2 regions of the Halomonas sp. PA16-9 genome follow, and region 1 is predicted to be linked to the other one. Evidence: predicted binding sites of a transcription regulator. Region 1 holds the regulator's gene; the other holds the start of a gene.
What was found. Region 1 encodes FNR, which switches genes on or off when oxygen is low (the NO sensors DNR and NnrR bind a similar motif). Its sites were predicted from a motif close to TTGATNTANATCAA; they were not measured.
Positions count from the first base shown of each region.

Region 1 (5,021 bases):
CGCCAACTGGTGGAAAGGGCTGCTCAAAATTGAGGCCGTTGGCCGGCGACTATGGCGCTTTATCGAACCCGTGGGGCGTCGCTTGATGCCCGTAGTGCATATTCCCCAAGCCTTCGCCCTGGGAGCGCTCTGGGGCTGGCTCCCCTGCGGGTTGGTCTACTCCATGTTGGCCTGGAGCTTAGCGATTGCCGACCCGCTTCAGGGCGCTCTACTCATGGGCGCCTTTGGGCTTGGCACCCTACCTGCGCTGCTTGCCACTGGCCTGGCTGCCCGCCAGCTCAGCCATTTGATACGTCACCCCGCGACCCGCAGCGTGGCAGCGCTGACAATTATCGCTTTTGCACTGTGGCAACTGTGGACGCTTTCGGTACACAACCTCTAATAGCATGACGTGGCTCAACATTTACCTCCTAACCACGGGTTAGGCTAGCGGCATTTCCTAACGTCGGAGCGCCCCTTCATGCCCGTTCATACCCCTGCTGCCTTGCCTCTTGCACCCGCTGCTGCCGCAGCCCCTATGCAGCCGGTGTGGGACGAAGCGTTACTGCGTCGCTACGACACCAACGGCCCACGCTACACCTCCTACCCCACGGCGCTGTCGTTTCACGACCAATTTACCCCTGGCGACCTGACCCAGGCATTGGAGCGCAGCAATGCCAGTAAGCGTCCGCTCTCTCTGTACGTTCATGTGCCCTTCTGCCGCAAGATCTGCTTTTACTGCGCGTGTAATAAAATCGCTACCAAAAACACTGCCCTTGCCGAGCCCTATATAGCCCGGCTTGACCGTGAAATGGTGCTGACCGCACGCCACTTGGATACATCACGACCGGTGGAGCAGTTGCATTGGGGCGGCGGCACGCCGACATTTCTCAGTTTGAACCAGATGGGCGACCTGATTGATCGACTGGATGCACGTTTTGGTCTTTCATCGTCTGCTGATCGCGATTACGCAATTGAAATAGATCCTCGCGAAGCGGATGTGTTTACGCTGCGCCATCTCGAATCCCTCGGCTTTAATCGCATCAGCCTGGGCGTGCAGGATTTAAGCCCGCTGGTGCAGAAAGCGATTAACCGTATTCAGCCTCGGGTACTTACCGAAACGCTGATGGAGGAGGCGCATCGCCTGGGCTTTCGCTCGCTCAATCTCGACCTAATTTATGGCTTGCCATTTCAGACTGAAAAGAGCTTTGCCAACACCCTACGCCAGGTGATCGAGCTCAACCCGGCGCGCCTTTCTGTGTTTAATTACGCGCATATGCCCGAGCGTTTTGCCCCGCAGCGGCGCATTAATGTCGATGACTTGCCAGGCGGAGAAGAGAAGCTAGCGATTCTGCGCACCACCATCGAAATGCTCACCGCAGCTGGCTATGTGCATATCGGTATGGATCACTTTGCCCGCCCTGACGATAGCCTGGCTATTGCCCAGCGCGAAGGCTCGCTGCAGCGCAACTTCCAGGGCTACTCCAGCCATGCTCAGTGCGACTTAATCGGGCTTGGCGTATCGGCGATTTCGCGCATTGATGACGTCTATGCGCAGAACCCGAGCGATCTGGCAAGCTACGAAGCGACGCTGGATCAGGGGCAGCTTGCCACCGTGCGTGGCATACGCTTAAGTGATGACGACCTGATCCGGCGGGACGTGATTGAGCGGCTGATGTGCGATATGGGCATTGACCTGGCCGCCGTTAGTCAACGCTGGAACATCGATGCCCCCCGCTACTTTGCGCCAGCGCTTGAGCGCCTGCAGAGCGCCGAACAGGATGGCCTGCTGACCCGCCGCGGTGATCAGCTTAACGCCACGCCGACGGGGCGGCTGCTGATTCGCCATATAGCAATGGCGTTTGATACCCATCTTTCCGGGCAAACGGGACAACAGTATTCTAAGATTGTTTAATCACCTTATTGCAGGCATGCTAAAGCGACTATAATAAGTAAGGATTTTCTAATTGATAAGCGGGACCCTCTCAAGGAGCAAAGCATGTTGGAACCCATGAGCCGTCGGCGCTCGCTACTCCATGAAGCTCGCTGCCAAACCTGCAGTTTGAGCTCACTGTGCCTGCCACTTGCCCTTGAGCTGGACGACGTGGGGCAGTTCGACGCCATTATTCGTCGTCGCGCGCCGCTGAAAAAAGGCGAACCGCTGTTTCGTCAGGGCGACACCTTTACCAGCGTTTACGCAGTCCGTTCGGGCAGTTTGAAACAGATCACCGCCGAAGGTAACGGCAGCGAGCAGTTGACCAATTTCTACCTGCCCAGTGAATTGGTGGGGTTGGATGGCATTGACGAAGAGCATTACCCCGGTAGCGTTATCGCCCTGGAAACGACCACCGTCTGCGAGATTCCTTTTGACCGCCTGGACTTACTCTCGGAGGAGCTACCCGAACTGCGTGGCCAGCTTTATCGTAGCATGAGCAAAGAGTTGCGCGATGACCGGCGTATGATGCGGCTACTTTCGCGTAAAACCGCCGATCAGCGGCTAGCAAGTTTTTTGATTACCCTCTCGGATCGTTTTCGTCGCCGGGGCTACTCGCCTTACAGCTTTCGCCTCTCAATGCCCAGGGCTGATATCGGCAACTACCTGGGCTTAGCGGTGGAAACGGTCAGCCGCATACTAAGCCGCTTTCAGCAGCAGAGCGTGGTGGCGGTCTCCGGGCGAGAGGTCAACATTCTCGATATGCCGCGCTTGATTACCCTCGCCGAAGAGGAAGAGCAAACAGTTAGCTGACGTTAAAGGCTTGGATACGCCCCGCCAGTAGCTCTGCTTGCTTGGCCTCAAGGCCTTCAAAATCGAACAGGCTGCGGTCGGCCAACTGGGAAGGGGCAATGTTGGTGACAGCCTTGAACATGCTCTCCAGGCGGCCAGGAAACTTTTTGTCCCACTCGGCGAGCATCTCTTTGACCACCTGACGCTGCATATTAGGCTGTGAACCGCACAGGTTGCAGGGAATAATCGGAAACGCCATCAGCCGCGAAAACTCGGCGATATCAGCCTCTTTGCAGTAGGCCAACGGCCGAATAACGATATTCTTCCCATCATCGGATAGCAGCTTTGGCGGCATCGCTTTCAGGTTGCCGCCAAAGAACATATTGAGAAACAGTGTTTCGAGAATATCTTCCCGGTGATGGCCCAGGGCTATCTTATTGGCGCCAATCTCTTCGGCAAAGCCATACAACGAGCCGCGCCGCAGCCGTGAACAAAGCGCGCAGGTGGTTTTACCTTCCGGGGTTTTCTCTTTTACCACCGAGTAAGTATCGCGCTCGACAATGTGGTACTCCACGCCCTGCTTATCCAGATACGCAGGCAATACGTGCTCGGGAAAACCCGGCTGTTTTTGATCCAGATTGACCGCTACCAGCGAAAAATTGACCGGCGCATTGCGCTGCAAATTGCGCAAAATCTCCAGCATCGTGTAGCTGTCCTTTCCACCGGAGAGGCAGACCATTACGCGATCACCTTCATTGATCATTTGATAATCAATGATCGCATTGCCCACTTCTCGGCGCAGACGCTTTTGCAGCTTGTTAAATTCACGCTTCTGCTTCGCATCAGCCAGCTCAGGCTGGTCGTGCTCAGCGTCAGCTGGGGTGGCTCCAACCGTATCAAGGTGAGCAGGATCAAAGTGATCAAGAGTTTGCATGGTATAAGCACTGCCGAGGGTAGAAGGCGTGAGAAAAAAGTAATAACTATTCTAACAACACTCACCGCCTGACCCAACTAATCAGACGTAGCCACACAAGATATCGCAATTGGAAGTGACTATTTTGACCGCTGCACCATACCTCGGTGCGAGGGCAGCTTGGAGCGAGGGTCTTTTGTCATGGATGACAAAAGTAGCGCCCAGGGAGGGGTTCACAGCGCCCTCGCGGAAAGCTGTCCTCGCCACGACGAAAGAGACTACTATGCCACCTGCGCCATAATACGCTGCAGGCGCATATACAGCAGTGCGCTGGCGGTGGCCTCTCCAAGCACACTCTGCATGCCCATGACGGGTACTTGCCAGCATGCCAACGCCTGGGCGAAGCTGCTGGGCGCTTCGACCTCCGGGTGCAAACGGCGCAGTTGGCGCTGATGCAGTTTTGCCACATCGACCTGGGCGTTGGGCAGGGCAAAATTCAGCCGCTTACTGAGTAGTGCATTCAATGCTCCAATGCGCTTCTCTAACTGCCAGCCAACGATGGGCCGATTGCCGATAAATTCTACTAGCGCGCTCAAGTTATCACTATTTGGTGGCAGTATCTCCCCCGCCTCGCACAGCAAGTGATGACGGCGCAGCGTTGCGCTCTCGGGCTGCTTTGCGCTACCAAGGGTGATCACAAAAGCACGACTGGTATGCACCTGCTGATGGCTCAGCACCACTGCCGCCACGCTGATCACAGGTGATGATTGCGTGGGCGTTGCTGTGCAGGCGAGCGCCACCAGCTCTTCGCCCATATAGGGCTGAAACAGCCAGGCATAGGGGGAATCTGCACAACGACGCCGGTCACTTTCACGCCTTAACAAGGTGCGCAGCGAGCCGCTAAATAGCGTCACATGTCGATCTAACAGCCGCATTCCGCTCACGAATACTCCAAATGGTAACGGTGGGAAAGCCGCTGCTTAAAGTCTTTGACAATATGCATCGCTTCGCGCAGTAGTCGCGCTCCAGGGAAGAGAGGTTCTGCACCACGACACGGTTAGCGCGTCTGCTGCTTTGGGCGTTAGTTTCTTTCGCATCCGCAGAAGTTTCCAGCGTACTTAGCTGCTGCTTGAGGCGCAGCTCAGAAAAGAGCGCCAACGCTTCGCCCAGGTCATCGGCAAAACGGCGATCCAACCGGCCGTCAGTAACCAGGGCATCCAAGCGATCAAACGTCGAGGTGGCTTTGATGCGCCGCTCAAGCGCCATGGTGCGCACACCGTGCACGATAGGGAAAATACCGCCTTTCTTGATATCGATACCGTGCTGAGCTTTTTCAGCGAACCAAACAGCGTCAGCGGCGTCGAAAAGCGCAGCGCCGTGCGGGCAAAATAGGAAAGCAGCAGC
Region 1 is NZ_CP040452.1:57,333-62,353, forward strand. It holds partial or broken gene FDY98_RS16740 (sulfite exporter TauE/SafE family protein) at 1-382, shown strand, start outside; gene hemN (oxygen-independent coproporphyrinogen III oxidase) at 461-1,894, shown strand; gene fnr (fumarate/nitrate reduction transcriptional regulator Fnr) at 1,979-2,725, shown strand; gene ttcA (tRNA 2-thiocytidine(32) synthetase TtcA) at 2,718-3,638, opposite strand; gene FDY98_RS16760 (DNA polymerase III subunit epsilon) at 3,899-4,552, opposite strand; partial or broken gene FDY98_RS16765 (DUF294 nucleotidyltransferase-like domain-containing protein) at 4,558-5,021, opposite strand, start outside.

Region 2 (5,021 bases), on a different replicon from region 1:
CCCCGAATAGCGGTAACGTAGTTCTTCTGGCTAAGCTCCTGAACGACTTTCATCAGGTGATTGCGAGAAATATCAAAGGTCTCTGCGATCTCATTGATAGTAGAACGCTCTTCGCCTTTCACGGCGAGGAAGATCAACACGCGTATTGAATAATCGGTGAATCGAGTGAGATGCATGGAGTGTGCTTTGCTCCGAGAGTAATCCAACTGTAAAAGAAACATGTTGTATGAACGTTCAGTAAGTTGCAATCAGAACATGGGGGTACTAATGCTGACCTGAGTCAAGAAGGAAAGCGTTATTGCCTTAGCTCAAGCTGGTCAAAGTACGGTTTCAAACGGCTTACCAGCGCATTCATCTGAGCTGTAGATGGAGTATTGGCAACTGGCTGAGAATAGGTGGGATCGAAGCATTGCTCGCTGCGGGCCACCTGCAGCGCATAGTGGCGTACCCCACAGTCGGCAAGACTCAGTGCCAGGCGTTCCACATCGGCAAGCTGAAAATCTTTCCAGTGAATGGTGGTACGGCACTCGAAATTGAGTCCGCTGTCGAGCAAAGCTTCCAAGCTGCGGGCATGCAACTGCCAGATGCCGGGACGGCCGCAGATGCGGTCAAACTCTTTTCCGCGTCCTTTTACATCCAGCCCCACCCAGTCAAGGTGCGGTAATAGCTGGGTGAGGCGGTCAGGATAAGGGCCGGCGGTATGTAGTCCCACCTTAAAGCCCAATGCTTTCACTTCCTTTACTGCATCGGACAAACCGGCATTCAGGGTGGGCTCACCACCGCTGAAAACCACCGCTTCCAGCAGGCCTTGCCTGGTGCTCAGGAATTCCCGTATCGCTTGCCACTCCTGGGGTTCACCTCGGCGCGACGGGATCATGTTGGGATTGTGGCAGTAGCCGCAGCGTAGCGGGCAGCCTTGGAGAAAGACAACACACGCCAGATGATCGGGATAATCCAGTGTGGTCATGGGCACAAGGCCGGCAATCGGCAGCCGAACCGAAGATAATTTAGTTGTGATGTCGTCAAGTGTCGTCTGCATAGCCATAGTGATATCCCCCTGCTGGGGCGCCTGTAGCCAGACCCCCCAGCTGTCGTTAGAGAAAAGTGAGGGCTAGCTACCGAGAGGCGGCGGCTTCAGTAAAATGGCGTCGCTCCTGGTGTTCGGCACGTTTGCCGATATTGAACTGACTTACCGGGCGGTGGTAGCCCATGACGCGGGTCCAGACTTCGCAGCGCTGGCGCTGCTCAGTGGGCAAGCTAGCATATTGAGAGGTTTGCATTAGCGTGTTCCTTAAACGAGTTGAGAAAAAGTGAGGCAAATGCCTCAAGCCGTGGCGGCGTCGATTGCGCTCGCCGTTTTTGCCCAAAGTGCTTCGTCGCACTTGGGGCAGAACTCATGTTCACCCGACAGGTAGCCATGCACCGGGCAGATCGAAAAGGTGGGTGTGACTGTGAGGTAGGGTAAGCGAAAGTGAGAGAGCGCCGTTTTAACCAGCTTGCGACAGGCGGAGGCCGAGGTAATCCGTTCGCGCATATAGAGATGCAATACCGTGCCACCGGTGTAGCGAGTCTGTAAGGGGTCTTGATGGCTCAGTGCCTCAAAGGGATCATCGGTATGACCCACCGGCAATTGACTAGAATTGGTGTAGTAGGGCGCCTCGGGTGTACCGGCTTGAAGAATGTCAGGAAAGCGCGTCAGATCCTCCCGGGCAAAGCGGTGAGTGGTGCCCTCTGCCGGGGTGGCTTCAAGGTTATACATGTGGCCGGTCTGTTCTTGAAATTCGCGCATCCGCTCCCGAACGTGGTCAAGAAGATCCAGTGCCAGCTGTAGCCCTTGGGCGTCGGCGATATCGCAGCGATCCCCAGTAAAGTTGCGCACCATTTCGTTGAGCCCATTCACACCCAGAGTAGAGAAATGATTGCGTAACGTGCCCAGGTAGCGCTGGGTAAAGGGGTAGAGCCCCTGATCCATTAGTTGCTGAATGCGCTCGCGCTTGAGTTCGAGGCTATCGCGCCCGAGCGACAGAAGGCGATCCAGCTCGCTGAACAGCCCGGCCCGGTCGCCGGCAAAGCGGTAACCCAACCGGGCACAGTTGATCGTCACTACTCCCAACGATCCGGTTTGCTCCGCACTGCCGAACAGACCGTTGCCGCGTTTGAGCAGTTCACTCAAATCAAGCTGCAGGCGGCAGCACATGGAACGCACCATGTGGGGTTCCAGATCCGAATTGAGAAAGTTTTGAAAGTAGGGCAAGCCGTACTTGGCGGTCAGTGCGAAGAGCCGCTCGGCGTTGTCGCTTTCCCAGTCGAAATCATGGGTGATGTTATAAGTGGGTATGGGGAAGGTGAACACACGTCCGTGGCGGTCACCGGCCTCCATCACTTCCAAATAGGCCCGGTTGATTAAGTCCATTTCAACCTGTAGTTCGCCGTAGCTGAACGGCTGCTCCTCTCCACCGATAACCGGTACCTGTTGGCGCAAGTCGTCGGGGCAGACCCAGTCGAAGGTTAGGTTGGTGAAGGGCGTCTGGCTACCCCAGCGCGAAGGCACATTGAGGTTGTAGATGAATTCCTGAAGTGCCTGCTTGACTTGTGCATAGGTGAGGCTGTCTTTGCGCACGTAGGGTGCCAGATAGGTATCGAAAGAGCTGAAGGCTTGTGCCCCGGCCCACTCGTTCTGCAAGGTGCCAAGAAAATTAACCATTTGCCCGAGGGCACTTGAGAGGTGGCGGGGCGGGTTGCTTTCGGCTCGTCCCGGTACCCCATTAAATCCCTCTAGCAGCAAAGTACGCAGCGACCAGCCGGCGCAATAGCCGCACAGCATATCCAGGTCGTGAATATGCAAATCACCTTCCCGATGAGCTTCTCCTACGGCGTGGGGGTAAATCTCATCGAGCCAGTAGTTGGCTATCAACTTGCCCGAGACGTTGAGGATTAAACCGCCCAATGAATAGCCCTGGTTGGCATTGGCGTGAACACGCCAGTCGGCGCGTTGGAGGTACTCATTGACCGTCGAGGCGACGTCAATATGATGCTTCGCTACCTGAACGCTTGTGGAGCTTTTCACCTAATTCACCTATATATGCTAGATTTAATAAAAATAAATACTATATGTGGTGTTAGAGGGTAAGCGTTCAGGATTTTGCAATAAATGATCCAGGTCAAAAATGGTGAGGAAAAATAGTAAGGCGTGGTGGTGCCTAGGCTATGTTTTAGCTGGTCATCGTGCGGGTGTTATCCATACCCGGTCGGCCGAACCAGTAACCGTCGCAGATTTCAGCATCCACCAGCGTTAAAGGATCGGGCGTAGGTAACCTGCCGTGGCGGGCCTGGTCGAAAGCCGTGACCACCTCGGCCATGCCTTCCGCCCGTGGGCTGAGACGTGCCACTGATACCCCCATCTCCGCCATGACCGTAAGTTTCATGGCGCAGATCCTGGCAGGCGCTGGAAAGGGTTTGAATACCGTTCAGGGTTAAAAACATCCCGGGACTCTTGTGAACGTAGCACCAAGCCTTCGGGGTACTTTTGGCAGACGAATTTGCAGCGGTCTTTGGGTGTTTGGTGACGCCGGGCGGTAAAACAGCGTGACGACCAGGACAAGGGGAGATGCCCGTAGGCGAATACTTCGCATGGGTGGGGAACGCCTGCCCGGTGGCAATCGTTAATAAGTTTGGCTAAGTCTTGCTGTGACATTTCCACCGGCGCTTGCCAACGCCGTATGCCGGCACGGGCCATAACGCCCAGTGTCGCCGGGTTGTAGAGGTTGAGCGCAGCACCGGCGATGAACGGCAGTCCGGCACTGGAGAGTCGTTGCAGGGCGCTTTGGTCATTGGCCTCGACGATAAAATCACCGTTGTCACACAGCTTGCGCAAGTCACGCAGGTCGGCTTCGGACTCGATCAAGGTCTGGCTGGCGAGTACTACCTGCTTGCCCGCCTGGCTGAGCTCGCGCCCAATGCCTAGCCAGTCGTCCAGTTTCATATCGCGGCGCCGCGAGCAGACGGTTTCGCCAGGGTAATAATCTCTACCGGCCAGTCGGCCGCCTCGCGGTAGAAGTCGGCGTAGCGTTGCCGAGTCAGTAAAAAAGCACCGGCCCGAGGGAGAGTTGAAGAGGGCCGGTTGATAAGGTCGGTGATAGGGGAGGTGTAGTGTTCGGCATAGTAGGCTCCTATTTCCAGCGGCGTTCGTAGGCGCCTAGGGTAGTGATGGCACCTTCGGAAAGCTCGGCAAGGCCTGCCATCCAGGCGGGTTCTGGATCAAAGCGCTCAGGCTGAGCCTCTAGGCGGTTGAGCGCCTGGCGCCAGATCCCGGCCACTTTAGAGGCATAGGCGGGGCTGCGCTGACGACCTTCAATTTTGACGGCGCTAATACCCAGGTCGCGTAGCTCCGGCAATAGCTCCAGGGTATTGAGGCTGGTGGGTTCCTCAATGGCGTGATAGGTCTCGCCCGCCACCTCGAAGCGACCCTTGCATAGGGTGGGGTAGCCCGCGCGCTCGCCTTCGGCGTAGCGGTCGATAAGAACATTGTTAAGGCGCGACTCTAAGCCCTCTGACGTTTCTTCCCAGCGGACATGAGCCGCTGGCGAGCAGACGCCCCGGGTATTGGGCGATTCGCCGGTCAGGTAGGAGGAGAGATAGCAGCGTCCTTCGGCCATGATGCACAGGCTGCCGAAAGCGAACACCTCAAGTTCTACCGGTGTTTGCTTGGCCAGGTCGCGTACCTGAGTGATTGACAGCACCCTTGGCAGTACGGCGCGCTTGATGCCGAAATGCTGGTGGTAAAAGCGTAGCGCTTCATGGCTGGTCGCCGAACCCTGCACTGAGAGGTGCCGAGAGATCTCGGGGTGATGGCGAGTAGCGTAGTCGAGCAGTCCCATATCGGCGAGAATCAGCGCATCCACGCCCAGTTCGGCGGCCTGATCCACGGCCCGAGTCCAGTGTTCCCAGCCATCGGGCTGGGGATAGGTATTAATGGCGCAAAAAACGCGTTTGCCATGTCGGTGGGCGTAATCGATCCCCTC
Region 2 is NZ_CP040451.1:2,494,333-2,499,353, forward strand. It holds gene FDY98_RS11490 (Rrf2 family transcriptional regulator) at 1-176, opposite strand, end outside; gene FDY98_RS11495 (anaerobic ribonucleoside-triphosphate reductase activating protein) at 296-1,045, opposite strand; gene nrdD (anaerobic ribonucleoside-triphosphate reductase) at 1,116-1,280, opposite strand; gene FDY98_RS11505 (ribonucleoside triphosphate reductase) at 1,325-3,067, opposite strand; gene FDY98_RS27845 (hypothetical protein) at 3,213-3,425, opposite strand; gene FDY98_RS27850 (U32 family peptidase) at 3,422-3,982, opposite strand; gene ubiU (ubiquinone anaerobic biosynthesis protein UbiU) at 4,170-5,021, opposite strand, start outside.
Region 2: FDY98_RS11505 (ribonucleoside triphosphate reductase) is a predicted target of FNR. The motif match lies at 3,152-3,165, and genes of this name have one in related genera.